One region of the Rhizobium sp. NFR12 genome, then DNA from elsewhere that is predicted to be linked to it. Evidence: riboswitches for the same ligand, from Rfam matches in the RefSeq annotation. Region 1 holds a riboswitch; the other holds the start of a gene.
What was found. A riboswitch is a leader RNA that binds a small molecule or an ion and turns the genes downstream of it on or off. The one in region 1 is predicted to bind cobalamin.
Positions count from the first base shown of each region.

Region 1 (15,807 bases):
TCGGCGCCGCCATCGTTGCCCATGCGGCAACCCGCTACGCCAAGCTTCTGGACGAGGTCGCAGCGCATCCGGGAATGCCTGCCATCGGGATACAGCCGCTATGAGTGCCGTTATCCCGCCATTCGGCGACGCGCCGCTCACCATCCACAATCTGCGTGCACCCGCAGCGCTGGTCGATGGCCTTCCCCACCACGCGGCAGACAGCCGCAGCGGCCTCGTCACTTTCGACGTGACGATCCGCGATGGTCGTTTCCATGCGCCCACCTCAAGCGAGCGCGAGTGGGATGCGCAGGGCCGCCTCGCTTTGCCCGGCTTCATCGACATGCACGTCCATCTCGACAAGGCTTTCACTTCCGAGCGAACCGGCTTTTCCGACAACGGCCTTGCCGGCGCGGTCGAACTGGCGATGGCCGACGCGCCAAACCGAACGGTCGAGGATATCATGCAGCGCATGGACCGCGCACTCGTGAGGGCCGAACAGCACGGCACGGTCGCGTTGCGCACCCATCTCGATACGTTCGAGGAACCCGAAAACAGCCCCGCCTGGATCGCCTTTGGCGAAATCCAGTCCGCCTGGAAGCACCGGCTGACCCTGCAGGCGGTCGCCCTGATGGCGCTGTTTCGGGTGGAGCAGGACGGTTTCGATCGCCGCTGCGCGCAAATCGCCAAGCGCGGCGGCGTGCTCGGCGGCTTTATCGGACCGGGCAGCGCCACGCCGGAGCGGATCGACCGCCTGTTTCTGGCAGCCGCACGACACGGGCTGGACCTCGATCTTCACGTGGACGAAACGACGGACGCGTCCGCTGACGGCCTGTCGCTCGTCGTGGAGACGGCCCTGCGGCACAAGTTTGCCGGGCGCATCGTCGCCGGACATTGCTGCGCGCTGGCGATGAAAGACGAACCCGAAGCGCAGGCCCTGATCGCCGGCATTGCCGAAGCCGGCATCCATGTCGTCGCGCTGCCGCTCACCAACGGCTTCCTGCAGGACCGCAAGCCTGGCCGCACGCCCCGCCTGCGTGGCCTTGCGCCGGTCACCGAACTGCGCGCCGCCGGCGTCAACGTCGCCTTTGCCTCGGACAATGTGCAGGACGCATTCTACCCCTACGGCGATTTCGACATGCTGGATGTGATGCGCCAGGCGCAGCTCCTTGGCCAGCTCGAAGGCGATCCCGCCGGCTGGGCCAAGGCCTGCAACGCAGGACCAGCGACCGCCATGGGAGTTGAAGACGGAGGCATGATCCGCGCCGGCGGACCGGCGGATGCGATCATCTTCGAGGCAACCGGCTGGACCGACCTCTTCTCCCGCACGAACACCGCCCGCACGGTTTTGCGCAACGGCAAACCCTTGGGGATCGAGACTGCCGAAGCGGCAGGTATCGAACGGAGGCGCGCGTGAGTGCAGATATGACGACCTGCCGGGCAGCTCTCGCCCGGTTCGACATCGACGACAATCCGCGCACGGTGCAGCAGAAAAGCCGGGACTTCTACTGGTACAGTCCGGTCCTGAAGGATCTTTTGCAAGACGTCTGCGGCGATCTGGTGGTTGCTCCCCGCAGCGAGGCCGAGGTGATCGAGATCCTTTCGATCTGCCACCGCTGCAACGTGCCCGTCACTGTCAGAGGTGCCGGAACCGGCAATTACGGCCAGTCCATGCCGCTGCAGGGCGGCGTCGTTCTGCATATGAAACACATGAACGTGGTCGTTCGCATCGGTGACGATCATCTCGTTGCCCAAGCCGGCGCCGTCATGGCGGATCTCGAACTGGCGGCACGCGAAAAGGGTCTGGAAATCCGCCTGTTTCCCTCCACCACGGCAACTGCGACGCTGGGCGGTTTCATCGCCGGCGGATCGAGCGGTGTCGGCGCCATCCGCTGGGGCGGTCTGCGCAATCCCGCCAACATCTGCCGCCTGCGGCTTGTGACGATGGAGGCAGAGCCCCGCGTCCTCGACCTTGTCGGCGACGACATTGCCAAGGCGGCACACGCCTACGGCGTCAACGGCGTCATCACCGAAATCGAGATCCCGGTCGACCCGGCCGGAGACTGGGTCGACGTGCTGATCGGCACACCCGATTTTGCAGCCGCAAACCGGCTCGCCTTTCGTCTCGGAGAAGATGACGCGATCACGCTCCGCATGCTCTCGACCTTCGAAAGCGCCATCCCCGATCGCTATTTCACCCGGCACGCACCGTTCCTGAAATCCGGCGAAGCGCTGATCGCGGTCATGGTCGCAAGGCAGGATCTCGATAGGCTGGTCACCGCGGTCGACGACACCGCCGGCGCCTCCATCCGCTTCCGCGCCGACCGCGATGGTGACGGCATGCGCCTGCCGCCGGCCTATGAGCTGGCCTGGAACCACACGACGCTTCGAGCGATCAAGATCGATCCGTCGATCACCTACCTGCAGATGATGCTGCCGCAGGACGATCTCTACGGCGCGATCGACCGCATCGCCGAGACATTCGGCGACGAGCTGATCCTGCATTTCGAATTCACCCGGTTTTCCGGCAAGGTCGCCGCGGTCGCCATGCCGCTGCTGCGCTACGAAAGCGCTGAGCGGCTCGAAGAGGTGATCGAGATCCTCGAGGTGAGGCTGGGCGTCACCGTGTTCAACCCGCATCGGGTAACGCTCGAGGAAGGCGGCATGAAACGTACCGATCCGGCCCAGCTCGAATTCAAGCGCCAGACGGATCCGAAGGGCCTTCTCAACCCCGGCAAGATGATCGCCTGGACGCATCCTGACTGGGTCCCCGCTCCCGGCCGCATCTTCCTTTTCAACCGATAACGAGAATTTTGGACCGATGAAGGTACATGTCATTTACGCCCACCCGCTGAAGGAAAGCCTCGCCTCGCGCCTGCACGATACGGTCGTCGCGAGCCTGCTCGAGGCCGGGCATACGGTGGACGACCTGGATCTTTATGCCGAAGGGTTCGATCCGGTTCTGTCGGCGGAAGATCGGCGAGACTATCACGACCTTTCTATCAATCGCAGCCGCGTCGCGCCCTATGTCGACCGGCTGATGTCCTGCGATGCGCTGGTTCTCTGCCATCCCGTGTGGAATTTCGGCTGGCCGGCGATCCTCAAGGGGTATTTCGACCGGGTCTTCCTCCCCGACGTCTCGTTCAATCTACAGGACGGGCAGCTTTCGCCGGGACTTACCAATATCCGCAAGCTCGCAACCGTCACCACCTATGGCTCGAAACGCTGGCGTGCGATGGTTCTCGGCGATCCGCCACGCCGCAACGCCACCCGCTTCCTGCGCGTCGTCTGCAATCCGCGGGTAAAAGTGAAATATCACGCGCTCTACGATATCAACAACGTCACCAATGAGCGCACGGAGGCCTTCATCGCGCAGGTCCGCACGTCCATGCTGCGGTTTTGAGAGACGGTTTTGAGATGAGAAAAGGGGATTTGTCATGACGGGATCGCCGACAGTCGCCGCCACCGATATTGGTGCACGTCCCCATCCGCCCCTGCCCGGCGGCAATGCCGTCGTGTTCGAAAAGGTCTCCATGACGTTCCCGGATGGAACGGAAGCGCTCTCCGATGTCGACCTTGCTATCGGCCATGGGGAGTTCGTGTCGATCGTCGGCCCGTCCGGCTGCGGAAAATCGACGCTGCTGCGGATCGCGAGCGGCCTGTCGAGCCACAGTTCCGGCGATGTCTGGGTCGATCGGCAACAGCTCGGCTACACGTTCCAGGATGCGACCCTGCTGCCATGGCGGCGCGTGCAGGGGAATGTAGAGCTGCTGATGGAGCTGCGCGGGTACCCGGCCGCCAAACGCCGCGAAATCGCGAAGGAAAAGATCGAGCTCGTCGGCCTTTCCGGCTTCGAGGCCCATTATCCGCGAAGGCTTTCCGGCGGCATGCGGATGCGCGCCTCGCTGGCGCGGTCGCTCGCGCTCAATCCCAACGTCTTCATGTTCGACGAACCGTTCGGCGCGCTCGACGAAATCACCCGCGAACGGCTGAACGACGAGGTGATCGACCTCCATTGCCGCGAAGGTTTCACCGGCATCTTCGTCACCCACTCCATTCCCGAGGCCGTCTACATGTCGAGCAAGGTCGTGGTGATGTCGCGCCGTCCCGGCCGCATCATCGATACGTTCGACATCGGCTTTCCCTTCCCGCGCCAGCCGGACCTGCGTTACGAGCCGGAATTCTCGAAACTGTGCGGAGCGGTATCGCGTGCCCTTCGCCATGCCATAGAGGCTTGAGCGCCATGTCGGATCCTATTGTCGCCGCTTACAAATCCCCGCCGCTGAAGGCCCAGGTCGAACGCTACAGTCCCGTCCCGCTTGCACCGGCACCAAGCGTCGGCCGCCGTCTCGTCTTGAGCGTCGCACCGCCTGTCCTCCTCGGCATCCTGATCGTCGCAGCCTATGCCCTGATCCGGGCCGACCTTCCGGCCCATCGCCAGTTCCTGATGCCGAGTGCGGAGGGCCTGTGGAGCCAGGCATTCGGCATTGCAGCCTTCCGCTCTGAGCTGCTGATGCGGGCGCTGACCACGATCTCCATCGCCATCACGGGGCTCGCGGTCTCTATCCCCGTCGGCATCATGCTCGGAATCGTCATGTTCCGCGTCTATGCGCTGGAGAAGGCGGTCTTCCCCTATCTCGTGGCGCTGCAGTCGATCCCGATCATGGCGATCATTCCGCTGATCCAGAGCGCGCTCGGCTTCGGCTTTCTGCCCAAGGTGCTGATCGTCGCGCTGTTCACCTTCTTCGCCATTCCAACGACGCTGCTGCTTGGCCTCAAAAGCGTCGATCGCAACATTCTCGAACTGTTCAAGCTGCAGAATGCCTCCTGGTGGGTGATGCTGCGCAAGGCCGCGCTGCCCTCTGCGGCACCGACGCTGTTTGCGGGCTTGCGGATCTCCGGCAGCCTCGCGGTCATCGCCGCGATCGTTTCAGAACTGTTCTTCCTGTCCGGCAAGGGAGGCCTCGGACAGCTGCTGATGAACGCCAAAATCGATTTCAAATACGAGCAGATGTATGCCGCGCTGATCGTCGCCTCTGCCCTGTCGATCACCGTCTACCTGTCCTTCAACTGGCTCGGGAACCGGCTGTTTGCGCATTGGCACGAATCGAGCGACAGGCAACGCTGACACCGCCGCTGAACTGACCTAGAAAAAAAGCAATCAGGGGAACAAAAATGACAAATAAACTGACTGCCACACTGACCACCGCAGTGGTGATCGCCACGTTCGCAACGGCCTTGTCTACAAATGGCGCGACCGCCGGCGAGTTCGCCAAGAGCCGCTACAAGACGCCGCTCGCCGATGTCTGCCCCAGCCCGTTCATCATCCAGAAAGACTGGCTGGCCCAGGCCGAGCAAGGTCCGCTCTATCAGCTGATCGGCTCGGGCGGGGAGATGACGTCAGGCCAATATACCGGTCCCCTCGGCTCGACCGGCATCGAGCTGACCATCCTCGAAGGTGGCGGCGGGCTTGGCATGGGCGATGGCGAGACTGCCTATTCGGCGCTTTACATGGGCAATTCCAAGGCCGGTGTCACGCCGCATCTCGGCTATCAGGAACTGGACAACGCCTTTATCTTTTCCAAGCGCTTCCCGGTTGTCGGCGTCATGGCACCGCTCGATATCGCGCCGACGGTTCTCCTGTGGGACAAGGCCACCTATCCTGACGGCTTCAAGTCGATCGCCGATCTCGAGACCTTTGCAGAGAGCGGCAAGGGCAAGATCTACGTCTCGACCATCAAGCGCACCTTCGGTCTCTACCTCGTCGAGCAGGGCGTCCCCGCGGATGTGTTCGTCGAGGGCTATCGCGGCGACGGCGAGAATTTCGTCACCAACAACGGCACATGGCTGAACCAGGGTTTTGTCACCAGCGAAGTCTACAAGTTCGAGCACGGCAACAACTGGGGCAAGCCGATCGGCTACCTCAACATGAACGACCTCGGCTATCGCAACTACACCGGCATGCTCTCCGTCGCGACGGCTAGAATGGAAGAGCTTGCACCGTGCCTCGCAAAGCTCGTCCCGCTTCTGCAGCAAGCAACTGCCGACTATGCCAAGGATCCGGCCGAGGCAAACAAGGTGATCGTCGACTTCAACGCTGCCGGTCACGCTGCCAGCTGGTGGAAGACCGCGCCGGAGCTGATGGCCTATGCCGCAAAGACGATGGTCGACACCGGCATTATCGGCAACGGCCCCAACGCGACGATCGGCGATTTCGACATGGACCGCGTCGCCGAGATGCTCAAACTGGTCAAGCCGCGTTTCGACGAGCGCGCCGACCCGGATGTGAAGCCGGATCAGGTCGTCACCAACCGCTTCATCGATCCCTCGATCGGGCTGAAATGAGCGTGACCCTGCCGAGAACGACCGCAACACTGCTGGACGGCGAAGCTCTCGCCGCCCGGCTGAGGCGCGAGATGGCAGCGCAGGTTGCCGGTCTCCGCGCGCGCGGCATTGCGCCGAAGATGGTGACGGTGCTGGTGGGAGACGATCCGGCCAGCGCCACCTATATCGGCCGAAAACATGCAGACTGCGTCGAGGTCGGTATCGAGGCCATCGACCTGCGCCTGCCCTCGGATACGACCACCGAAGCCCTGCTCGAACGGATTGCCGCTGTGAACGCCGATCCCGCCATCCATGGCCTGATGGTGCAACTGCCGCTGCCGGATCAGATCGACGAGATAAGGGTGATGACTGCCGTCTCACCAGCCAAGGATATCGACGGCCTGCATCCGCAGAACCTCGGCCTTCTCATGGCGGGAAAGCCCGGCCTGCTGCCCTGTACCCCGGCCGCGATCCTCGCGCTTCTGCAGGACAATGCCTTTCCGCTTGCCGGACGCAGGGTGGCGATAATCGGCCGCGGCCAGCTCGTCGGGCGACCGCTCGCGATGCTCCTCTCGGCCAAGGGAATCGATACGACGGTAACCCTGCTGCATAGCGGCTCTCGGGATATCGCCGAGGAAGTCAGGCGCGCCGATATCGTCATCGCCGCCCTCGGCCAGCCCGGTTTCGTCACCGCAGACATGGTCAAGCCCGGTGCCGCCGTCGTCGGCGTCGGCATCAGCTACGGCACGGACGGTTCCATGGTCTCGGATGTAGCGGCCGATGTCACTGATGTCGCAGGCTGGGTAACGCCGCCGCAGGGTTCGGTCGGCGCGCTCACCCGTGCGATGCTCTTGCGCAACCTGCTGCAGATCGCCGCCGCCTAGACTGGTTCACATCAGGAACTGGATATGCAGCCGGCCGTGATGCGGCGAGGTCGAGACATGGGCTTCAACCCCGAACACGTCTGCGATCATCTTCTCGGTCAGAATATCGACCGGCGAACCGCAGGCGACCAGACGTCCTTCGGAAAGCACCGCGATCACGTCGCAGAACCGGGCGGCGAGGTTGAGATCGTGGATCGCGACGACCGTCGTCAGCGGCAGCTCCGAGACAAGCCGCAGGATGTCGATCTGGTGCTGGATGTCGAGATGGTTGGTCGGTTCGTCGAGGATCAGCACCGCCGGCGACTGTGCGAGCGCCCGGGCCAACTGCACGCGCTGACGCTCGCCCCCCGACAGCGTATGCCAGAACTGCTCGCGGCGATCGTCCAGCCCGACGCGGACCAGTGCCTCGGTCACGATCCGGTCGTCCTCTTGCGTCCACGGCGACAGCGCCGACCGGTACGGCGTGCGTCCAAGCCGGACCACGTCGATGACGGTAACATTCGCCTCGGTTGCCGAATGCTGTTCGACGACTGAAACCCGCTTGGCAAGCTCGCGCCGTGCGAAACCGCTCATCGGCTTTCCATCCAGCGTGACATTGCCGGCGGCGGGTGGCCGGAGACCTGCGAGAAGTCGGATCAGCGACGACTTGCCGGAACCATTGGGCCCGATCAGCCCGAGCGTCCGGCCCTCATCGACCGAAACCGTGACGCCATCGACGATCACCTTGCGCCCGGCAAGCCACCGGACGGCAGTTGCGGCCAGGACCGGGGCGGAGACGGGGTCGGACGTCATGCGACCCTCCTTGCCCGGTAGAGAATGACGCAGAAAAAGGGAACGCCGACCAGCGCGGTTACCACCCCGATCGGCAGGATCTGCGGTGCGATGACGATGCGCGAGACGATATCGGCAAGCACCATGAACAGCGCCCCGATCAGCGCACAGGCCGGCAAAAGCCGGATATGGCCAGGGCCTACGATGAACCGGGCGGCATGTGGAATAACGAGCCCGACAAAGCCGATCGCGCCGACCATGCTGACGATCGTCGCCGTCATCAGCGCCGTGACAAGCAGCAGCAGCACCCGGACCCGCCGGACGGCGATGCCGAGCGAACGGGCCGCATCCTCGCCGAAGGTAAACGCATCGAGCGCCCGCGCATGCCAGATGCAGACGATGAGCCCGACGGTGACGACCGAAGCGGCAAGCGTCACCTCCGGCCAGCGGACGCCGGCAAGGCTGCCGAGCAGCCAGAACATCACGCTGCGCGCCTGTTCGGCATTGGCAGACGTCGAGACGATGTAGGAGGTCAGCGCGTTGAACAATTGCGAGGCGGCAACGCCCGCAAGAATGGTCCGGTCCGCCGTCTGGCGTCCGCTCGACAGCATCACCACGAAGACAAAGGCGATCAGCGCGCCGACAAAGGCTCCGGCGGAAAGCGAGATCGCGCCCGCGCCAAACCCGAGCAGCATGACGCTGACCGCACCGGTCGATGCTCCAGCCGAAATGCCGAGAACATACGGTTCGGCCAGCGAGTTCCGCAGCAGCGACTGCAGGATCGCCCCCGACAGCGCCAGCCCGGCGCCGCAAAATGCCGCGACAAGTGAGCGCGACAGGCGATAATCCCAGATCACCGCTTCCTGAATGCGCGGCAAGGCCACGGCCGTAAAGCCGAGCCGGTTTGTCACCGCAGCGATCGTCGTCTCCATGGGAATGGTCATTTCGCCGATCGCCACGCCGGCAACGATGGCGACGAGAAGCGCGGCGAGAACGAGGAACACGCCCGCGGCACCCAGTACCCAGCGTCCAGTGCAGGATCGCCTCACGTTAGACGCCCGAACTGATCGGGTGCAGCCGCCATCTCGTCGAAATCAGCAATAGGGAAAGACGTCATCACCCGCCGCGCCTAATTCGCGAGGCCGAAGGACTGGATGCCCCGGGCGAGTGTCTCGATGCCCTCGATCGTGCGGATCGTTGGGTTCATTGACTGCGCGTCCATCATCACGAAACGCTTCTTTCTCACCGCATCCAGCTGGCTGACAACAGGATCGGTTTCGAGGAACTTGATCTTCACAGCCGGATCATCCGCGGCATAGCGGCGACGGTCCATGGTGGCGATGACGATGACGGAGGGGTTGGCCTCAGCAATCGTTTCCCAGCCAACCAGCGGCCATTCTTCTTCCGTCGTCACCACATTGCGGGCACCGATCGTGTTGAGAATATAGGCCGGTGCGCTGTTCTTGCCGGCGATAAAGGCATCGCCCTTGGTTTCCTTGCTGGAATACCAGAAGACGATCGGCAGGTTCTTTAGCTCAACACCCTTGATCGATGCCACGGCCGCGGCTTCGCGTCGTTTCAGGTCTTCGATCAGGGCCGTACCCCTGTCCTCGACGTCGAAGATCTTCGAGAGCTCGGTAATCTCGCGGTAGATCAGGTCCATCTTGAACAGTTCGTTGCGAACGCCGTCCCCGCCATCGACATTGGTCTTGGCGACGCAATCGGCGGGCGAGACATAGGTGTTGATGCCGAGATCGGAAAACTGCTCGCGCTTGCCGACGGACCCCATCGGCCCGACATGCCACTCGAACTCGGCAGCAACCAGATCCGGTTCGAGACTGACGACCGATTCAAAGCTCGGGTCGTTGTCGGCAAGCCGTTTGATCTTCGCATCAACTCCGGCATAGGGCAAAAGCACCGGCCCGACCCAGACGGCAGTGCCCGCCACCTTGTCGGCCAACCCGAGCGAATAAAGCACTTCGGTCATGCCCTGACCGATCGAGACGATCTTCTGGGGCGCGTTCTCGAACGTGACGGAGCGACCGCAATTCTCGATCGTCAGCGGGTAGCTGGTCGGTGCGGCAAAGGCGAATGTGGGAAGTGCCGCAACTAAGGCGGCGATAAGCCCTGATTTCATGTCCTGTCCTTTAATGATCGGAAAAAAGGGCAGGACGACTTGAAGCCGCATCGCGGCTCGACGTCAAAATGGCGCACGAGCGCATTGCTTGCGACATAATCATCTCCCTGCCGGAACCCCTCGTCCGGTGTTGGTTGTCCATGCCACGGCAGGTCTCCTGACTTGCGGCTCGAACGCCTTCCATCGCCTTCCCGATCGGATGATCAGTGGTATCGATGGCTGGCTCGCCGCTTACAGTTGCGAGGGCAGTCGCGGACTTGGCCCGAAAGCCTCACCGCATTCCCTTTTCATCTGCGATTGCAGAACCGTAGCGCCCCAACTGATAGGGAACACGCCGGTGCTTGTCCAGAGCGATCCCCGCGCGATCTCTGCCGTTGCCTAGTGTAATAGTATAACATACCAATTTACGCAACGGTCTATTTTGGATTGGTCACGACCTTCGTGAGGCGCTCAATTCAGGGATGCTGTACATTAAATTGCGATGACATCGCCCTCACCCTACTCCTGCCTCTTTGGCCTGACAGCGCTCTGGTCTATGACCTTGCGGACAGATAGCCTGCGGGGCGATTCGCCGTCCTTCTGGTATGGGACGACCGGAAGGAGCTGAAGGAGACGAAGATGACGGATATTAAGAGCGGCTTGACCGAATTGAAACCGCAGATAACCGTGATCGGTGTCGGAGGCGGTGGCGGTAACGCGATCAACAACATGATCACGGAAAATCTCCACGGCGTGGAATTCATCGCCGCCAATACGGATGCCCAGGTTCTGGCGACATCCAAGGCGTCGCGCCGCATCCAGCTGGGTGCGCAGGTGACCGAAGGTCTCGGTGCTGGCTCGCTGCCGGATATCGGCCGCGCGGCCGCCGAAGAATCGATCGACGAGATCATGGATCATCTCGCCGGCTCGCACATGTGTTTCGTCACCGCCGGCATGGGTGGTGGAACCGGAACCGGTGCCGCGCCAGCGATTGCACGCGCAGCGCGCTCTGCCGGCATCCTGACGGTTGCGGTCGTCACAAAACCCTTCTCGTTCGAAGGGCATCGCCGCATGAAGACGGCCAACGAGGGTATCGAAGCCCTGCGTGAAGCCGCCGATACGGTCATCGTCATTCCGAACCAGAACCTGTTTCGCATTGCCGACGCCAAGACCAGCTTCGCCGACGCCTTCATGATCGCGGACCGCGTGCTTTTTTCGGGCGTCAGCTGCATCACCGACCTGATCGTCAAGGAAGGCCTGATCAACCTCGACTTCGCCGACGTGAAATCGGTGATGAAGGGCATGGGTCGTGCGATGATGGGAACCGGCGAGGCATCCGGCGATGGCCGCGCGCTGATCGCCGCCGAAGCCGCAATCGCCAATCCGCTGCTCGACGACATCTCGATGAAGGGCGCCAAGGGCGTGCTCATCTCGATCTCAGGCGGTACCGACATGACACTGTTCGAAGTCGACGAAGCTGCGAGCCGCATCCGTGACGAAGTCGAAGCCGAGGCCGACATCGTCGTCGGCGCGATCTTCGACAAGAACCTCGACGGCAAGTTCCGCGTTTCGGTCGTCGCAACCGGCCTCAACGGCAACCAGCAGGGCTCTTCGTCCCCGACTGCGCAGTACTAAGACCAGTCTCAGCCAATAAAAAAAGCGCTCCGTGGACATCCGCGGAGCGTTTTTTGTTTGTCGGATCCGAAGAAATCAGCTTCTCGGCTTAAGGTTCTCAGGATCGTAGAGCGGCTTGTAACCGACCGCTGCGACTTCCACCGGGAAGGCCTCGTTGAAATAATCCACCGTCAGTTTCCGGCCGACCTGGCAATGCGACCAGGGCAGATAGGCGAGCGCGATGTTCTTGCCGATCGTCGGGCCGTAGGCGATCGAGGTCGTATAGGAACGCCGTCCAAGGTCGTCGATCAGAACCTCGCCCGTGTCAGGATCCATCACCGGCAGCGAGCCGACCGGATAGCGGGCGACACCGGACGCATCGACATTGTCGGTCATCACGAGCGTGCAGAGCATCGCCGGCTGATGGTCGCGGGCCTTGTATTCGAGATGCTTCGCCTTGCCGCGGAAATCGGCTTCCTTGACCTTCGGACGGGCAAGATCCGCTTCGATCAGGTTGTACTGGGTCAGGAGATCGCCGTTCTGCAGGCGCAGGCTCTTTTCCATGCGGCGTGAGTTGGCATAGGTCTCGACGCCAAAGGCCATCACGCCGGTGGCGCGCAGCGCATCCCAGACGGCAACGCCGTCCTCGTATTTCATATGCAGTTCCCAGCCCTGCTCGCCCACATAGGAGATGCGGAACGCCGTGACATGCTTGCCGGCGATCTCGATAGGCTTGATCGCGGCGAAGGCGAAGTTCTCGACATTGAGACCATCGGGGTCGGCCACGACCTTCTTCAGCGTCTCGCGCGCGTTCGGGCCCCAGATGCCGATGGTGATGAACTTTTCCGAGACATCGGTGATTGTGACGTCGAGGCCACGATCCTGCGCGACACGCTTCATGTAGAGCAGGTCCCGCGGCCCGGCATCGGCGCCGTTGACGAGACGGCCGCGATCAGCCAGGCGGAAGACGGTGAAATCGGCCCGCACCATGCCCTCGTCGTCGAGGAAGTGGGTGTAGATGCCCTTGCCGATATTACCGTCGCCGCCGATCTTGGCCGCACACAGCCATTCGAGCAGCTCGACATGATCGGGCCCCTCTATATCGACCATGTGGAAATGCGAGAGGTTGACGATGCCGCAATCCTCGCTCATCGCCAGATGCTCGGCATTCGACACGCGCCAGATGTGGCGGCTGTCCCACTCGTTTTCGCGCGTCGGAACCCGGTCGCCGTATTTCTCCAGCAGATGCTCGTTGGCGGCGTAACCGTGGGCACGCTCCCAGCCGCCGAGCTCCATGAAGTAACCGCCCAGTTCCTTTTCGCGATCGTGGAACGGCGAGCGCTTGGCGCCGCGGCCCGTCGCATAGGGTTCGCGCGGATGAACGGCCGGGAAATAGATCTTCTGGGCAGCCTCGAAGGTGCGGCCCTCGATGAACTCTTCCGTCAGCTGATGCGGATAGAAGCGCGCATAATCAATCGAGTTGTGGTCGATCTCGGTGCGGCCATCGGTCATCCAGTCGGCGATCAGCTTGCCATAGGCCGGGCCGTCCTTGACCCAGATGGCAACGCAGTACCAGAGCCCGCGCACCTTCTGGCTTTCGCCGCAGGAGGCACCGCCGCCGGCCGACACCTGCAAGAGACCGTTGAACGAATGCCCTTCGTTATAGCCGAGCTCGCCAAGGATCGGCGTCAGCTCGATCGCCTTTTCCAGCGGCTCGATGATCTGTTCCATGTCGAGATCGCGCTGCGACGGCGACAGCCGCGCTTCGTGCTTCTCAAGAATGTCGCGGGGATGACAGAGGCGCGGATGGGTGGTCTCGTAATAACCCCACTCGATCTGCCCGCCTTCGGTCGTCTTCGGATCGCCGGTGTCGCGCATATAGGCCGAATTGCCCTGGTCGCGCAAAAGCGGATAGCCGATTTCCTTGCCGGTGCCTTCGAACTCGTTATAGGGCCCGAAAAAGGTCAGCGGATGATCGACCGGCATGACCGGCAGATCCTCGCCCGCCATCTCGGCAATCAGCCGGCCCCAGATGCCGGCGCAGACGACGACATGGTCGGCCATGATCGTGCCGCGGTGGGTGACGACGCCCTTGATGCGGCCGCCCTCGATAATCAGAGACTGCGCCGCCGTATTGCCAAATACCTTGAGCTTTCCGGCTTTTTCGGCGGCGTCCACCAGCTTGCCGGCGACAGTCTGCGAGCGCGGAATGACAAGGCCTGCATCCGGATCGAACAGACCGCCCTGCACCTGATCCTCTTCGATCAGCGGGAACATCGCCTTGATCTCGGACGGCGAGACGTAATGCGCCCGGGTGCCGAAGGCCTTGGCAGAGGTCAGCTTGCGCTTGATCTCTTCCATCCAGGCATCGTCGCCGGTGCGCGCGACTTCGAGACCGCCGATGCGGGCGTAGTGCCCCATCTTCTCGTAGAAATCGATCGAATACTGGGTGGTCCAGACCGACAGGTAGTCATGGCTGGTCGTGTAGCAGAAGTCCGAGGCATGCGCGGTCGACCCGATATCGGTCGGGACCCCAGACTTGTCGATGCCGACGATATCATCCCAGCCGCGCTCGACAAGGTGGTGCGCGATCGACGCACCGACGATGCCACCGAGCCCGATGATGACGACCTTAGCCTTTTGCGGAAATTCTGCCATTGCATGCCCCAACCGAGTGAAGCCGCGATACTAGAGGGACAGACGCGCCAGGTCACCTCAGATTACGACATCAAAAACTGTTGCAGCGCCACGCACGCCCGAAGAGGTATATGAGGAACTTCTTGGCCCCTTCTCCTGTTTAGCACTCGATAAAATGGTAACAGGGGCAATCACATGAAATTCAGAGCATTGAAGGCGGTGACCGCTGTCGGTCTTGCCTGCCTGATGCTGGCGGGCTGCGTCAGCGAAGGCGGCACCTACACCGAGTATCGTTCGTCCGATCGCTACGACCGGTTCAACCGTTACGACGGTCCGAACTACCGCTACCGTCATAACCGGGATCGCGATCGCCACCACGGCCGTCACGACGGACGCCGGCCCGACCGTGACAACGATCGCCCGCATCGGGACTGGAACCGTGGCGACCGCCCGGAGCGCCCCGGCTACATCCGCAACGACCGCGACGGCCGCAATGATCGGGGTGGTCGCGATGGCCGTGACCGTTCCAGCGGTCGTGGTGGACCGGACCGTTCAGACCGCGGCTCACGCGGCGATCGCGTCGTCGTCCCGCAGAACTAAAGTGATCCGTCATCGACGTGATCTCGTACCATGTATGGCATAAACCAACGGAGGAACTATCCATGAGCATATTCAGCAAGATCAAGGACGCCATCTTCGGTCATCCTGCAGCAGCAGCACCGGCTTCGCCAACAGGCGCCGAGCCGACACCGACGTCCATGGCAACGCCAGAACCTGCTGCGACCACAGCCCCGCCGGTCGGCGGAACAGCCCAGGCTGCTCCGAAGACTGCAGGCGCACCGCCAGTCGCAACTCCAGGCTCGACCTCTGCCACGATGCAGACCGTCGATATCGCACCGGTCCTCGACGCAGCCGTCAAGAAGAGCGGCCAGAAGCTCGACTGGAAGCATTCGATCGTCGACCTGATGAAGGCCCTCGGCATGGACGCGAGCCTTTCGGAGCGCAAGGAACTGGCCGACGAACTCGGCTACCCCGGCGACCAGAGCGATTCCGCCACGATGAACATGTGGCTACACAAGGCGCTGCTGAAGAAGCTGTCCGAAAACGGCGGCAAGGTGCCTGCCGAACTTCTCGATTAATGGTTTCGGGCGCTCCACTGCGGGCGCCCGAACTTCTATCTGATGAAAACTGCTTGCGATTCCCGTCATCCGGACGGTTGAGACATGACGAAGGCCCGGCTGAGACCGGCTTCCGCGTCATGTCTCAGTAGGCGAGAGACGTACTCCAGAGAAAAATGTCCTGCTGGTCGGTATCCGTCAGTCGATCGGCATCAGTCTCCTCGACCTTCTGCGTCTCGAGCCGTGGCAATGCCGCGGCTTCTTCTTTTCGGTCACCGGCCAACTGCCTTGTCGATCCGAACAGATCGATCCCAAATATCGAAAAGCCGCCACCAATCATCACGCTCTCCATTCCTTCCCGATC
Region 1 is NZ_FNWM01000001.1:797,087-812,893, reverse strand. Features, by position in the region: gene BLW69_RS03880 (creatininase family protein) at 1-104, shown strand, start outside; gene BLW69_RS03875 (cytosine deaminase) at 101-1,396, shown strand; gene BLW69_RS03870 (FAD-binding oxidoreductase) at 1,405-2,784, shown strand; gene BLW69_RS03865 (NAD(P)H-dependent oxidoreductase) at 2,801-3,382, shown strand; gene BLW69_RS03860 (ABC transporter ATP-binding protein) at 3,417-4,217, shown strand; gene BLW69_RS03855 (ABC transporter permease) at 4,223-5,107, shown strand; gene BLW69_RS03850 (hypothetical protein) at 5,155-6,324, shown strand; gene BLW69_RS03845 (bifunctional 5,10-methylenetetrahydrofolate dehydrogenase/5,10-methenyltetrahydrofolate cyclohydrolase) at 6,327-7,187, shown strand; gene BLW69_RS03840 (ABC transporter ATP-binding protein) at 7,194-7,979, opposite strand; gene BLW69_RS03835 (FecCD family ABC transporter permease) at 7,976-9,007, opposite strand; gene BLW69_RS03830 (ABC transporter substrate-binding protein) at 9,088-10,095, opposite strand; cobalamin riboswitch at 10,225-10,420, opposite strand; gene ftsZ (cell division protein FtsZ) at 10,714-11,709, shown strand; gene BLW69_RS03820 (GcvT family protein) at 11,785-14,346, opposite strand; gene BLW69_RS03815 (hypothetical protein) at 14,521-14,925, shown strand; gene BLW69_RS03810 (DUF3597 domain-containing protein) at 14,988-15,464, shown strand; gene BLW69_RS22500 (hypothetical protein) at 15,589-15,807, opposite strand, start outside.

Region 2 (15,807 bases), on a different contig from region 1:
GTGGCAGGTGACCGATGGTGACTGCGGAGATGCGCCGTTTGGCAACTGCGGCCTCGCCGGGATTGGATACGATGAACGGATAGATGACCGGGAGGCCGCCGGTCACGAGTTCCGGGAAGCAGTCTTTCGACAGCGCCACGGTCTTTCCCGGCAGCCATTCCAGCGTGCCATGGGCGCCGACATGAACGATCGCATGGGCACCTACGGCATCGCGCATCCATTGACCGAACGCATTGAGGGCGTGGCGCGGCGGCAGGTCGGGGCTGTGATAGTCGGCGCGCCGGTCGGCATCGCGGCCCCGGTCCGGGGCAAGCGCCACCGTGACGTTCCCGAACTGCGCGGCGCGGAAACGATAGGCGCCGTCTTCCAGATCAACGTCCGTTGCGGGTTCGCCCCAGGCGGAATCGATGCCGGCTGAAGGGCTGTAGGTGGCAAGCGGATATTGCGCTGTCCTGGCGGCAAGGAGATCCAGAAGCGCGCGCGGGGTTTGCGGGATATCGGAAATTGAATAGCCGGCTGTCGATAGCGTGCTGAGGATCGTGAGAACGCTTTGCGGCACATCGAGGCCGACGGCATAACCGGTGCGGCCCGGCGCACTCGGATAATCCGGCATCAGGATGACCAGTTTCCGCTCGGCCCGGGAAACAGTCTTCATGGCCAGGAAGGCGGCGATCCGGTCTGCGACGTGTTCGATACGGTCCGGTTCGGGTTGGTTGACGAGATCGGCCGTCTTGTCGCCCGCCTTGAACGAGATCGCGCCGGCGAGAATGCGGCCGTCCAGTTCCGGCAGCACGACATGCATGGCGAGATCGGAGGGGTTGAGGCCGCGGCGGCCATCCACCCATCCGTCACGCCGTGTCGTTGCGGTGACCAGCTGGAAGACAGGAACCCTTGAGCGGTCGAAAATCGTGTCGCCGTTGTCGTCGGTCGCACTTGCAAAGGCGGTCGTGGTGAGAATGGCGGCCGGATCGAGCTCTGCGATCGCCTGTTCGACAAAGCCGATGGTTTCCGCATCCTTCAGGCCGCCGACGAACATCGGCATCGGTGCGAACCGGCGGGCGGTCAGCGCCTCGTACATCGCGTCGATCGGGGCCGCATCATTGGCAAGCAAGGTGGAGCGATAGAACAGAATCGGCAGCCGCTGCGCATCGGGCGGGAAACCAGCAGTAAGCTCATCGGCGGTCGCGATGCCGTGGCCGGGCTTGTAGAAGCCCCGCTTCGGCATCGGCGTCGCGGTCGGCGAGCTTTGCGTGTCGCCGCTTGCCAGCGCATCCAGGCGGCGCGCCAGAAGCTGCATATTGTCCGGCCCGCCTTCGCGGAAGAAGGCGAGAACGTCCATCAGCGTCGCATCGGGCACTGTCGAGGCAGCGGCCAGACGGTCGTCGCTGATGCTGCATTCGCCCGGCAGCATCGCTAGCGGGATCTTCTTGCGCTTCGCCAGCCGCGAAAGTTGATCGGCGCCATAGGCCCAGCGATCATAGCCGCCAAGAATGCGCACGAGGATAAAGCGCGCATGGGCAGCGGTCTTTTCCAGCCACAGGTCGACGGACATCGGATGGCGAAGGTCGGAGATATTGGTGAGGCAAAGGCTCGCCTTGCCGTCGCTCCAACCCGCTGCAATGCCGTTCAGGTCGCTGCCGGAAAAAGACAGCACCACCACATCCGCCGGCGACTGGTTGAGGTCGACCGGCTCGATCAGGTCGTCGAGCGACGACGAGGTGGTGGCGAGAATATGCATCCTTTTCCTTCTACAGCCCTCTTATGCCGCCAGCATCTTTTCGATCGCTGCCCGGTCCATGCCCTTTTCGCCGATCACGACGAGCCGGCTCTGGCGGGTCTCGCCGGCACCCCAGGCGCGGTCGAAATAGTGGTTCACGCGCGAACCGACCGCCTGCACCTGAAGGCGCATCGGCTTGTTCGCGACGTCGACAAAACCCTTGATGCGCAGCACGTTTTCCGCTTCCGCCGTGGCGGAAATGCGGGCGGCGAGCTCGTCCGCATCGGCAACGGCTGGAATATCGATGACGAAACTGTCGAAATCGTCGTGATCGTGATCAAGCTCGTCATCGTGATGGGTCTTGCGGTTCTCGATATCGTCCTCGACGGCAAGGCCGAGACCGATCAGCACGCTCGGATCGACGGCGCCGTTTGCGGCGGGCACGATCTTGACCGCGCGCGGCAGATGCGCCTGGACGCGGCCCTTGGCGGCGGCAAGCGATGCCTGGTCGAGAAGGTCCGTCTTGGTCAGCACGATCATGTCGGCGCAGGCGATCTGGTCCTCGAACACTTCCTCGACCGGATCGTCGTGGTCGATCGAGCTGTCCTGGCTGCGCTGCGCTTCCAGCGCTTCGTGATCGTCGGCAACGCGACCTTGCGCAAGCGCTAGACCGTCCACCACCGCAATGACGGCATCCACGGTGACGCGGGCCTTCACATCCGGCCACTGGAAGGCCTGGACGAGCGGCTTCGGCAGGGCAAGGCCGGAGGTTTCGATCAGGATATGATCGACGCGCGGTTCGCGGGCCAGGATCTGGTCGATCGCCGGAACGAAATCGTCGGCGACGGTGCAGCAGATGCAGCCGTTGGCAAGTTCGATAATGTTATCATCTGGGCAGCTTTCGATGCCGCAGCTCTTCAACACGTCGCCATCGATGCCGACATCGCCGAACTCGTTGACGATGATCGCGATGCGCTTGCCCTTGAGGTTTTCGATCAGGTGACGGATCAGCGTCGTCTTGCCGGCACCGAGAAACCCGGTGATCACGGTGCAGGGAACGCGGTCGAATGAAACGCTCATGAAGGCAGGTCCTCGTGGTGCTGGAATGGTGGAATGCGGGCTGTCATGCCCTTGCCGCGAAGGCACATGGGGCGGCCGCGAAGGGGAAGTAGACCGCGCTCGTCGTCAGCCAGCATCATCGCGCCGATCACGATGTCCTCGACTGTGTCGAGCGACAGATGACCAAAGACATAGGACCAGCCGGAGCGATGGTTGAAGGCAGCACTTGGGCCTTTTTCGCAGTTGGCAAGGCAGGTGACGGGTTTGATGGAGAGCGGTTTGCCGGCGGCAGCTTTGCGGAGGGCGTCCATCAGGGGGATGCCCGGGCGCGCCTGGCTATCGGATGCCTCGCGACAATTGGTGCAGACGAAAATCGTCACATCCGGCTCGCCGGCAAGGCCGTCTGCGGCCGCGTCGCGCTCGTCTTTTCGTTCGTCAATCACCATCGTGTCGCACTACCGCCCAAGTCAATAACATCGGGGTGCACGACAGGAAGGCAAGCCTATCCTGCAGAGTGAAAGAAGCTTTTCCGGAGCACCCCGCCCGGAAAGGCACGTTTTCGAACGGCAGGTCTCCTGGCTCGCGGGTCGTCACCATCCGCCTGCCTTCCCGGATTTCTCCAGTGGCCATAGTGGCAGGATGGCTCGCCGCTTACAGTTGCGGGGGCAGCCGCGGCATTGAACCATGGAATCTTAAAGACGATCCCGGGTTCGCACCGCATTCTCTCTTAGCCCCTACCGTTGCCGGCAAGGGACCGTATCGCAGTCACCTAAGCCTTGTCGCAGGGCAGTGTCAATGTTGCAAAGCCGATTGCCCGTCTGGGGAAACCGTCTATAGTGATCACGTCTTTGGTGCCCGAGAGGGCTCATCGAAGGGAATGCGGTGCGACGACATCTTGGCGTCAAACCCGCGGCTGCCCCCGCAACTGTAAGCGGAAAGTCTCTGCCCGATATGCCACTGGAGACATCCGGGAAGGCGGGTCAGAGGCGTTCGATCCGCGAGCCAGGAGACCTGCCGGAGACGATAGGCACAGTGAAAGTCCTCGGGTGGAGGGCAGAAAGACGACGTCCATGGTTACGAACTCTGCTGCCCGTGCAGCCAGCGTTTCCGCATCGAAAATCATTCCTCTCGGCATGACGGCCATACTCGGCCTGTTCATCGTCGGCTTTGTCGGCTTCTCGCATATCGAGGCCGTGCACAATGCGGCCCACGATACGCGCCACTCGCTGGCCTTTCCCTGCCACTAAGAGGAATTTTCCCAATGTCGCTGTTTCGTAACATCGTCCTCACGGCGGTGATCGCAGGGCTTTTGTCCGGGCTCCTGATGACTGTGATGCAAAGCTTTTCGGTCGTGCCGCTTATCATCGCGGCAGAGACGTATGAACATGTCGACAGCAACGGTGCTGGACATAGCCATACTGCGGCTCCGGATCCTGCCGCAGGCACCGCAGCAACAGCCGCCGCCGAGCATGATCACTCCGAAGAGGCATGGTCTCCTGCCAACGGGATCGAGCGCTTTGCCTACACGGCTGCCGCCAATGCACTGTCGGCCATCGGTTTTGCGCTGGTTGCCATCGCCATTGCCGAAGCACTCGGCGGGTTTGGCGGATGGCGTGGCGGGTTGATGTTCGGCATTGCCGGCTTCCTCACCGTCAGCCTCGCACCCGGCCTCGGTCTGCCGCCGGAACTTCCGGGTATGCCCGTCGCCGAACTCGGACCGCGCCAGATCTGGTGGATTGCGACGGCCGTCTGCACTGCCCTGGCACTCGGCCTGCTTGCTTACACCCGTTCCGCCCTTCTTGCGGCTCTGGCGGTCGTCCTGCTGGTTGCTCCGCATATCATCGGTGCACCGCTGCCGCCGACCCATGACACCGCGGTGCCGCTCGACCTGCATGCGCGGTTCGTCAATGCCGTCTACGCGACGAACCTGGTGTTCTGGGCCGTTCTCGGGGCGCTTTCCGGCGTCATTCGCGAGCGTTTTCGTGCCGGTGAGGAAATCTCGACCACGTCCAAGGAGCTTGCAGTCCGTTGAAGGAAATCGATCAGACCACCGAGCAGCGTCACCGCGCCAAGATGGAGAACCGCAAGGCGGTTCAGGATGCCGAAGTCGCGGAGAAGACCGTCGAGAAGGGGCTTCTCATGGTTCATACGGGCTCCGGCAAGGGCAAGTCGACGGCGGCCTTCGGGCTGGCGCTGCGCACGCTCGGGCACAACCGCCGCGTCGGGATCGTGCAGTTCATCAAGGGCGCTTGGTCGACCGGCGAACAGCCGGCGCTTGCGGTGTTCGGCGACCGCATCGCCTGGCACACGATGGGCGAGGGCTTTACCTGGGAAACCCAGGATCTCAAGCGTGACATCGCCGCTGCCGAGAAGGCCTGGGGCATGGCACTCGAACTGATGGCGGACGAGACGATCGGCCTCGTCATTCTCGACGAACTCAATATCGCCCTGCGTTACGATTACCTCGATCTCGACAAGGTCGTCGCTCAGTTACAGGCGCGCCGGGCGGATCTGCACGTCGTCGTCACCGGCCGTAACGCGAAGCCGGCTCTGATCGAGGCGGCGGATCTGGTGACCGAGATGACGCTCGTCAAGCATCACTTCAAGGCCGGTGTCAAAGCCCAGGCCGGCATCGAGTTCTGACGGGTGGTGGCTCGCGCTCTCATGTTTCAGGGGACAGGCTCGGATGTGGGCAAGTCGCTGGTCGTTGCCGGGCTTGCCCGCGTCTTCACGCTGCGGGGCTTGAGTGTCCTGCCCTTCAAGCCGCAAAACATGTCCAACAATGCCGCGGTCACCGCCGATGGCGGCGAAATCGGCCGGGCGCAGGCACTGCAGGCAAGGGCTGCCGGCGTGCCGCTCAGTGTCCATATGAACCCGGTTCTGTTGAAGCCCCAGAGCGAAGTCGGGGCACAGGTGGTGGTGCAGGGCAGGGTGGAGGGCAATGCCAAGGCTGCCGAATACCAGCTTCTGAAGCCGAGGCTGCTTTCGCGGGTGCTTGAGAGCTTCGAGATCCTGAAAGCCAAGGCAGACCTCGTCCTCGTCGAAGGGGCAGGTAGCGCTTCGGAGATCAACCTTCGCCAGAACGACATTGCCAATATGGGTTTTGCCCGCGCTGCCGATGTCCCGGTGGTTCTCATCGGCGATATCGACCGGGGCGGCGTGATCGCGAGCCTTGCCGGCACGAAACTCGTCATCAATGCCGATGACGCGGCAATGATCCACGGCTTTATCGTCAACCGCTTTCGCGGCGATCCGGCCTTGTTTGCCGAGGGCATGCGGATGATCGGTGCGTTTACCGGCTGGCAGTCGATCGGCCTCTTGCCGCATTTCGCCGATGCTGCGCTTCTGCCGGCAGAAGATGCGCTCGGCCTTACCCAGTCGTTTGCGCGCAAGCCCGGCGCGAAGTTGCGTATCGCGGTGCCGATCCTGCCGCATATTTCCAATTTCGACGATCTCGATCCGCTGGAAGCGGAGCCGGATGTCGAGCTCATCCGTGTCAGGCGCGGCGAGGCTATCCCTGGAGAATGCGATCTCGTGCTGCTGGTCGGCTCGAAGGCGACCATCGCGGATCTGGCTGCGCTTAGGGAGGCCGGCTTCGATACCGATATCGCAGCTCACTACAGGCGCGGCGGGCGCGTTCTCGGGCTGTGCGGCGGGTACCAGATGCTCGGCAGACGGATATCGGATCCGGAGGGATCGGAGGGCCCTCCCGGTTCGGCGGAAGGGCTGGGTCTTCTCGATGTCGAAACCGTGCTGTCGGCGTCGAAGCGGCTGGAGGCGGTGACAGGCGTCAGCTCCGACGGCATTTCGTTTGCCGGCTACGAAATGCATACGGGTCGTACTACTGGCGGCGACTGTTCGCGGCCGTTCTCGACTGTTGCCGGCAATCCGGAGGGTGCATCGTCTAGAGATGGCAGGGTGGTTGGCACCTATGTGCACGGACTGTTTTGCGACGATCGCCAGCGTTCGGCCTGGCTGTCGCGCCTCGGCGGCACGGTGTCGGGCCTCAATTACGAAGCGAATGTCGATGCCATTCTCGATCGCCTTGCCGCGCATATGGAGCAGCATCTCGATATCGATGGATTGCTCAAAATTGCCAGATGAGCAGCGCCAGGACGCCGAACAGGCCGATCAACAGCGCATCCGCCACGCGGGCAAGCTTAAGTGCGCGGGTGATATCGTCGAAATTCAGGTTGGTCCGGTTGCCCTCTCCCATGTAGCGGGCTTCGATCATCTGGCCGCCGTAACTGCGGGGACCCGCGAGCGCGATGCCAAGCGCACCCGCCATCGCCGCTTCCGGCCAGCCGGCGTTCGGCGAACGATGATGCTTGGCGTCACGGCGGATTGCACGTATGGCATCGCGGGGCGAGGCGTCCTTGACGAAGACAGCGGCCAAAACCAACAGCGCCGCCGTCAGGCGCGACGCCGGCAGATTGATCAGGTCATCGAACCGGGCCGCGGCCCAGCCGAACGCTTCATGACGCGGCGACCGATGGCCGATCATGCTGTCGGCGGTATTGGCAGCCTTGTAGGCGGCGCCGCCGGCGAGGCCGCCGATGCCGAGCCAGAAGGCAGGGGCGACGACGCCGTCCGAAAAATTCTCGGCAAGGCTTTCGATCGCCGCGCGGCAGACCGCGGCATCATCGAGCTTTTCCGGATCGCGGCCGACAATCATCGAGACGGCCTTGCGTCCGGCGTCGAGCCCGTTGTAGCGCAAGGCGGTTGCCACGGCTTCCACATGGGTCTCGAGGCTTTTCTGGGCCGGCAAGCTGGCTGCGGCAAGAACGAGAAGGATCGGTCCGAAGGGCAGAAGCATCAGAACGGCGGCAATCGCCAGCGCGGCGGCGACGGTACAGCCGATCAGGACGAACAGGGCGAGGTTGCCCATGCGTTTGCGGCTGGCGAAATCATCGCCCTCGCGGTTCCATCGACTGTCGAGTGCCGATATCAGCCGGCCGATCCAGGTGACGGGATGGCCGACGCGTTTGAACAGCCAGTCCGGATAGCCGACGATGCGTTCGGTGATCAGGGCGAAGAATGCGAGAAGGAACATGACGTTGGCGATCTCTGAGTTGGGCAGTCCGATACAGCATGGCGGCAACCTTGCCATGGCGCGTGCGCTGTTTCCTCACGCGCCCGAGCCGTGGATCGATCTGTCGACCGGCATCAACCCGCATTCCTATCCGCATACGCCGATCCCCGGCAATGTTTTTGCGCGTCTGCCGGAGCCTTCATCGCTCGAGAGGCTGAGGGCCGCAGCGGCTGAGGCATATCGGGCACCGTCACCCGCTCATATCGTGGCCGGGCCGGGAACGCAGATCCTGCTGCCGATCATCGCCGGTCTCGTCGGAGGGGACGGAAAGGCAGCCGTTCTGTCGCCCACCTATGCGGAACACGCTCGTGCCGCGACGATGGCAGGCTTTGAGGTTCTGGAGACGGATGATCTCGACCAACTCGCGACAGCCAGTCTCGCCGTCATCGTCAACCCGAACAATCCGACCGGGCGGATCGTGTCGACGGATGACATTCTGGCGCTGGCCGAAATCATGCGCGCGAAGGGCGGGCTGCTCGTCGTCGATGAGGCCTTCATGGATGTGTCGGAAGCGCAGAGCGTTGTCGGCGCTGTCGGCGAGGGCGGGCTGATCGTGTTGCGCTCCTTCGGCAAGTTCTACGGCATGGCCGGCCTGCGGCTCGGCTTTGCGATCGGCGAAGCCGATCTCGTGGCAAGGATCGAGGAGAGGCTCGGGCCCTGGGCGGTCTCCGGTCCGGCTTTGCACGTGGCTTGCGAAGCGCTGGCGGATGCCGAGTGGCAGGCCGCGATGCGCGTCAGGCTCAGAGCAGATGCTGCGAGGCTGGACGACCTTCTATCCGCTGCCGGTATTCCGGTCTTCGGTGGCACGTCCCTGTTCCGTTTCATACGGGACAGGCGTGCTCAGGCTCTGTTCCAGCATCTCGGCGAACATGGAATCATCACCCGGCGCTTTAGCGAGCGTCCGGACGATCTACGGGTGGGGCTGCCTGAGGATAAGGACTGGTCTCGGCTGGAAGCGGCACTCGGAGGCTTCTAGCCGCCGAACCGGTCGCTCCAGGCGGGTTGGGCGCTGGCGTTTGGCAGCGCGGTCGCCTCGAATACACCCCTAGCAACGGCTCTTGCCGTGACCAGGGTTGCGAGATGGCAGAGTTCGGCGAAGGCCCCCATGTCTTCCATCGGGATTTTTCCGGTGGCTGCCGAAAAGATCGTGTCGCCATCTCCCGGCAGATGTGCTGGCAAGACGGCGCGTGCCAGTCCGTCATGCGCCATGATCGACAGCCTGTGCGCCTGCGCCTTGGTCAGAACTGCATCGGTGACGACCACGCCGATCGTCGTTGCCTTCAACGCCACGCCCTTCATCCGCAGGGCCATGTGGTCGGCTGTGAATGTCGCGGGAAGGCCAAGGCCACCGAACTCGTCATCCTGCTCGAACGGCGCCGACCAGAAGTGCTTGGTATCACCGACCGTTGCGGCGCCCATGGCATTGACGGCCATGAGGACGGCAATCGTGTGCCCCGACGAGGTCTTCGCGCTTGCCGAACCGATGCCGCCCTTGACGGTCGCGGTCGTGGCGCCGGTTCCGGCCCCGACGGTGCCGAGCGCGAATGTGCCCTTCTGCGCGGCGCAGAAGGCGTCGTAGCCCATGTCGCGATAGGGCGAATGGAGGCCCCAGTCCTTGTCGCCGCCGTTCAGAAGATCCATCAGGATCGCCTGCGGCACGATCGGCACCCTGGCAGAGCCGACGGGAAAGCCGCGGCCGATCTGGCGCAGGCCCGCCTGCACCCCGCCGGCTGCATCCAGCCCGAAGGCCGAGCCGCCCGAGAGAACGAAGGCATCGACTGTCTGCACCGTCATGGACGGGTCGAGAAGGGCGGTCTCGCGCCCACCCGGTGCGCCGCCGAGAACCGAGCCGGAGGCGATCGCCGGCTCATCGAAGATGATCGCGGTGACGCCCGAGCCAAGCTGCAGATCGGTCGCGTGGCCAACGGCCACGCCTTCGATATCGGTGAGAAGGTTCAATGGCGCCACCATGCGAGTATCAGTCGATATCGAACTTGACGCCCTGCGCGAGCGGCAGGGTGCGACCATAGTTCACGGTGTTGGTGGCGCGGCGCATATAGGCACGCCATGCGTCGGAGCCCGATTCGCGGCCGCCGCCGGTTTCCTTCTCGCCACCGAAAGCGCCGCCGATTTCAGCGCCCGACGGGCCGATATTCACGTTGGCAATGCCGCAATCGGAACCGCGTGCGGAAACGAAGGCTTCGGCTTCCCTTATGTCGTTGGTGAAGATCGACGAGGACAGGCCCTGCGGCACATCGTTGTGTAGCGCAATCGCTTCGTCGAAATCCTGATATCGGATGACGTAGAGGATCGGTGCGAAGGTTTCGTCTCTGACCGGGCCGGTCTGATCAGGCATTTCGACGATGGCCGGGCGCACGTAATAGGCATCAGCCGCTTCGCCATCCAGCACGCGTTCACCGCCAACGACCGTGCCGCCGGCGGCCTTGGCTGCCTCAAGTGCCGCCTTCATCTTGTCGAAAGCTGCCTGATCGATCAGCGGGCCGACGAGATTGCCGTCCTGCAGCGGAGAGCCGATGGTGACCGACTGGTAGGCCTTGGCAAGGCGCGGCACGAGCGCATCATAGACGCTGTCATGGACGAAGAGGCGGCGGAGCGTCGTGCAGCGCTGTCCGGCTGTGCCCATGGCAGAGAAGGCGACACCGCGCAGGGTCAGATCGAGATCGGCCGTCTGGGTGACGATCGCGGCGTTGTTGCCGCCGAGTTCGAGAATGGAGCGGGCAAAGCGCTGCGCCAGCCGCGGACCGACTTCGCGGCCCATGCGGGTGGAGCCGGTCGCAGAGACGAGCGGCACCTTGTCGTGGTCCACGAGGATTTCGCCGATGTCGCGGCCGCCGATCAGCAGGGTCGAGAGGTTCTGAGGGGCTTTTCCGCCATCGGCGATATAGCGAGACAGCGCCTTTTCGAAGATCGCCTGGGTGGCGAGTGCGGTCAGTGGGGTCTTTTCCGATGGCTTCCAGATGGTGGAATTGCCGCAGACGAGGGCAAGCGCTGCATTCCACGACCAGACGGCGACGGGGAAGTTGAAGGCGGAGATGATGCCGACGGGGCCGAGCGGATGCCAGGTTTCCATCATCCGGTGCTCGGAACGTTCGGTTGCGATCGTCAGACCGTAGAGCTGGCGTGACAGGCCGACTGCGAAGTCGCAGATGTCGATCATTTCCTGGACTTCGCCAAGACCTTCTGATGTCACCTTGCCGACTTCGATCGACACGAGGCGACCGAGGGAAGATTTGGCGGCACGCAGTTCCTCGCCCAGCAGCCGGATCAGTTCGCCGCGCTTGGGCGCTGGCACAAGGCGCCATTCGAGGAAGGCCTGATGCGCGGCGTCGATCGCTGCTCTCGCATCGTCCGCGCTCACCTCCGGCAGCTTGCCGATTTCGGTGCCCGTGATCGGCGAGCGGACGGTGAGTGTGCCGCCCTTGTACTGGTCGGCTGTGACGCCGAGATCAGCAAAGATCTTGTCCACTTCAGCGACGAGGTCGAGTTTGGCGAGCGTCATGTCGGTCTCCGGATATCGAAATTTGGGGTCAATCTACAAATCGGGGCCGGTTTGACAACAGGTTCGCCGATATTCGTTCAGGGTCAGAAGCGTTCGCCCGTGAAATGAGCGATCTGGGCGCCGGCCTCGTAATAGGCTTCCTTGACGGTGCGAAAGCCTGGTTCGGTGACGCTGGTCAGCGGCAGCGGCAGGTCTTCCTCGGTGATTTCTCCGAGGATATGGCGGGCAAGAACCTTGCCGAAATTGGTGCCCGGCGAGATGCCGCGGCCATTATAGCCGGAAAAACCGATGACGTTGCGGCCGAATTTGTGGAAGCGCGGCAGTGCGTTGTCGGTCATGCCGATCTTGCCGTGCCATTCGGCTTCGAATTCGACGTCGCCAAGCTGCGGGAAAAGCCGCTTCAGCGACCGCCGCGCCCAGGACGTGTGGATGTCGATGCCCGTTCCGCGCAATGCGCCGACGGAACCGAAGACGAGGCGGCCGGCCTTGTCCATCCGGAAGGAGGACAGGACTTCCTTCGTATCCCAGCAGCCTTCGCAGTTCGGCAGCACGGATCCGCGCAGGTTGGCGGACAGCGGCTTTGTCGCCAGGTTGAAATAGGGCAGGTGCACCTGTTCGCGCCGTATCTGCGCCCATGGGCCGGTGCTGTAGGCGTCCGTCGATACGATGATCCAGTCGGCGTGAACCTCGCCTTCAGCAGTCTTGACGATTTTCTTGCCATCTGCCTCGGACGTTTCGATGACGGCGCTGCCGGTGTGGATTTTCGCGCCGGCCTTGATCGCCGCATGGGCAAGGCCGCGGGCATAGGCGAGCGGCTGAAGCGTGCCGGCGCGCATGTCGAGAAGCGCGCCTGAATAAGCGCTTGTGCCGATCCGGCGTTCGGTCTCTGCCGCATCCAGCAGGGTAACCGGGGCGCCGCGCTTTTGCCACTGGCGCGCGCGTTCCTCCAGTTCCCGCATGCCCTTGTCGCCGACAGCGCAGTGGAGCGTGCCGTTGGTTTCAAGCTCGCAGGCGATAGCATGTTTCTCGATCAGTTCGCGGACGAGATAAGGGCCGTTGCCGAGCAGGTCGAGCGCACGCTCGCCGTAGTGATCGCCGAGTTCCTTCGGAAAATCGTCGGGCATGACCCACATGCCGGCGTTGATCAGCCCGACATTGCGGCCGGCACCGCCAAAGCCGATCTCGGCTGCTTCCAAAAGGACGACGTCGACGCCGCGTTCCGCCAGATGCAAGGCCGCGGACAGGCCGGTATAGCCGCCACCGACGATCACCACGTCCGACGACGTTGATCCTCTCAGAGGAAGAGTGGAAGGAGCCGCAGGAGCAGTTCTTTCCCAGAGGCCGTGGGAGCGCTGGTCGTCGAGCATCGAAAGTTCCCGCACTTTATGTTTTGCAGACTTTACAGAACCCTTTTCCCGATGAATATCGACATAATCTCAACAGGTCATTCGTGGGAGGAATGACAATGCTCCCGCCAAGACGGTTTCTTCCATCGTTTTCGCTTCTTGCCGCCTTCGAGGCGGCGGCTCGCAGTGGCAGCGTCACTGCGGCCGCGAACGAACTCGGCCTGACACAGAGCGCCGTCAGCCGCCAGATATCAGCGCTGGAGAAACAGCTGGGCGTGGCGCTGTTCCTGCGCGAGCGGCAGACGATTCGACTGACACTTGCCGGCGATGCCTATGCGCGCGAGGTGCGTGAAGCGCTGCGGCGGATTTCCAATGCGTCGCTGAACCTTCGGGCCAATCCGTCCGGTGGAACCCTCAATCTCGGCATCCTGCCGTTTTTTGGAACGCGCTGGCTAACTCCAAGGATCGGCAGGTTTCTCGATCTTCACCCCGGCGTCGTCGTCAACCTGACCACCCGGCTGGAGCCGTTCGACTTCCGGTTCGATACGCTGGATGCGGCGATCCATTTCGGCTCGGCGCGCTGGCCGGGTGCTGCCCTGACATTCCTGATGGACGAGGATGTGATCCCGGCCTGCAGCCCGGATTTCCTAAGGAAGCACGCCATTCGGGCACCCGGTGATCTGGTGCATGCGCCGCTGCTTCACCTCAACAGCCGGCCGGATGCCTGGGAGACGTGGTTCCGCAACGCAGCAACCGAGTTCGACGCACTGCATGGCATGCTGTTTGATCAGTTTGCGACCATGGTCGAGGCGGCCGTGGCGGGCCTTGGCACGGCGTTGCTGCCGCGCTTTCTGATCGAGCGCGAACTGCAACAGGGGCTGCTGGTGGAGGCGGTTGCCGGGGGATCGATGGGGACGGGACAATATTCTCTCGCCTATCCACCCGACCGCGCAACCTACCCGCCGCTTGCCGTCTTTCGCGACTGGATCTCGCGGGAGATCGAAGCGGATGGCGACCGGTCACTTGCGATCATGGGCGCTATCGGCCAATAGTCCGTGAGACTTGTTATTGTTTTGACCGACCGACGGGAAGACCCTGATGAAACCGATATTCGTCCAGCTTCGCTGCAAGCCCGGCAAGACCTACGAGGTCGCCGATGCGATCTACAAGACCGAGCTGGCTTCCGAACTCTATTCCACCAGCGGTGACTGGGACCTGCTTCTGAAAGTCTATATCAGCGGCGACGATGAAATCGGCCGCTTCGTCAACGAGAAGATCGCCTCCATTCCAGGTATCGAGCGGTCGCTGACGACGATGACGTTCACGGCGTTCTGATCCGTGATGCCTTACATAGAAAAGCCGCCTCAAGGGCGGCTTTTCTGTCTCGACGATCAGGTTTGATCAGGCAAGCGCCGTCGGTGCCTGGGCGCGTGCACGCACCAGGTCACGGATGGCCAGTTTCACTTCGTCGGGCGAATTGAAACGCTGCTCATCGAGATCGATGACGTGAAACTTCACGGCAATGAATTTCAACCGGTCTTCATCCGGGATAACGATACCGACGGGCTCGCCGCCGAATTCTATAACTTGCTTTTGCATGGCATGCTCCCGCGTTTGCTGCCTAAAGCGCAGCACTGGCGAATGGATTTTCAGGAACGAAAGAACTGAAAGGTCTACATTCGACAGCACGGAAGGGAGCTACGCTCCGTGCCTAGCATCTTATACGCGAACCGACCGTAGGCGGCGACGTAAGCAGGTTTAATCATGTCACTCTCCCTCATGGCGTTGCGTAAAATGCCGACGGATAACGTCCGTCGATCGAAAGTGGACTTTAGGTGACTCGCAGAATGCGATCAACGAAAATCCTTTTAAAGGAAATATTTTTCTGTCTGATGACAGTATCGCGGCGGAAATGTGAAATTTCATTCGCGATGGCCTGTCCTTCGACAAGCCAGGAAATAGGTGCGGGCCTCGTCTGCGACAAGATGAGACCGGCTAAAGTTATTGTGACACGTTGTTATTTAGCGCGGCGCCGACCGTCGGTAAACCGACAGTCGGATCAAAGCATTAGATGACTCGGATGGATTACCCCATACGCTCGGAGGCGTAGGAGCCGGGGCTCGGCGGGAAGACCACCGTGCGATTGCCGTTGATGAAGGTGCGGTGGTGGATATGCGCATGGATCGCGCGGGCCAGAACCTGGCTTTCCACATCACGGCCAAGCGAGACATAATCGTCAGGCGATTGCGCGTGGGTAATGCGCACCGTGTCCTGCTCGATGATCGGGCCTTCGTCGAGATCGGCGGTGACGTAGTGAGCGGTCGCACCGATCAGCTTCACGCCGCGCTGGTAGGCCTGCTTGTAAGGGTTGGCACCCTTGAAGCTGGGCAGGAAGGAATGGTGGATGTTGATGATCTTGCCCGACATTTTCTGACACAGCTGATCCGACAGAACCTGCATGTAACGGGCCAGAACCACCAGTTCGGCACCGCTTGCCTCGACGACATCAAGCAACTGCGCCTCTGCCTGCGGCTTGTTTTCCTTCGTCACCTTGATGTGGTGGAAGGGGATATCGTTGTTGACCACCTGCTTCTGGTATTCGAAGTGGTTGGAGACGACGCCGACGATATCGATCGGCAGCGCGCCGATCTTCCAGCGGTAGAGAAGGTCGTTGAGGCAATGCCCGAATCGCGACACCATCAGAAGCACCTTCATGCGTTCTTCGGTATCGAAGATGTCCCATTCCATCTCGAACTTATCCGCGACGGGCTTGAGACCTTCGGAAAGTGCGGAGCGTCCGACGCCTTCTTCCGAGATGAACGATACCCGCATGAAGAAGCGTCCGGTATCCAGATCGTCGAACTGCGAGCTGTCGATGATGTTGCAGCCCTGTTCCGCCAGAAAGCCGGAAAGCGCAGCAACAATGCCGCGCGTGGAACGGCAGGTGACGGTCAGTACATAGCTTTTCATCGATAACCCCTTGGTCTGCACTTGGCGGAAATCCTTGTAGACATAACCACGCCGGCGGACCATATCCGAAGGCGCAGGAAAGAACAGAAATACGGAGGCGTTT
Region 2 is NZ_FNWM01000008.1:5,581-21,387, reverse strand. Features, by position in the region: gene cobN (cobaltochelatase subunit CobN) at 1-1,738, opposite strand, end outside; gene cobW (cobalamin biosynthesis protein CobW) at 1,760-2,797, opposite strand; gene BLW69_RS21835 (DUF1636 family protein) at 2,794-3,219, opposite strand; cobalamin riboswitch at 3,324-3,550, opposite strand; cobalamin riboswitch at 3,609-3,810, shown strand; gene BLW69_RS21830 (CbtB domain-containing protein) at 3,847-4,023, shown strand; gene BLW69_RS21825 (CbtA family protein) at 4,038-4,808, shown strand; gene cobO (cob(I)yrinic acid a,c-diamide adenosyltransferase) at 4,805-5,419, shown strand; gene BLW69_RS21815 (cobyric acid synthase) at 5,423-6,880, shown strand; gene cbiB (adenosylcobinamide-phosphate synthase CbiB) at 6,864-7,829, opposite strand; gene cobD (threonine-phosphate decarboxylase CobD) at 7,828-8,844, shown strand; gene BLW69_RS21800 (P1 family peptidase) at 8,841-9,839, opposite strand; gene BLW69_RS21795 (L-piperidine-6-carboxylate dehydrogenase) at 9,847-11,388, opposite strand; gene BLW69_RS21790 (NAD(P)/FAD-dependent oxidoreductase) at 11,472-12,755, opposite strand; gene BLW69_RS21785 (LysR family transcriptional regulator) at 12,848-13,786, shown strand; gene BLW69_RS21780 (Lrp/AsnC ligand binding domain-containing protein) at 13,833-14,069, shown strand; gene BLW69_RS21775 (hypothetical protein) at 14,136-14,333, opposite strand; gene purU (formyltetrahydrofolate deformylase) at 14,820-15,704, opposite strand.
Region 2: another riboswitch for cobalamin. It lies ahead of BLW69_RS21835 (DUF1636 family protein); the one in region 1 lies ahead of BLW69_RS03830 (ABC transporter substrate-binding protein).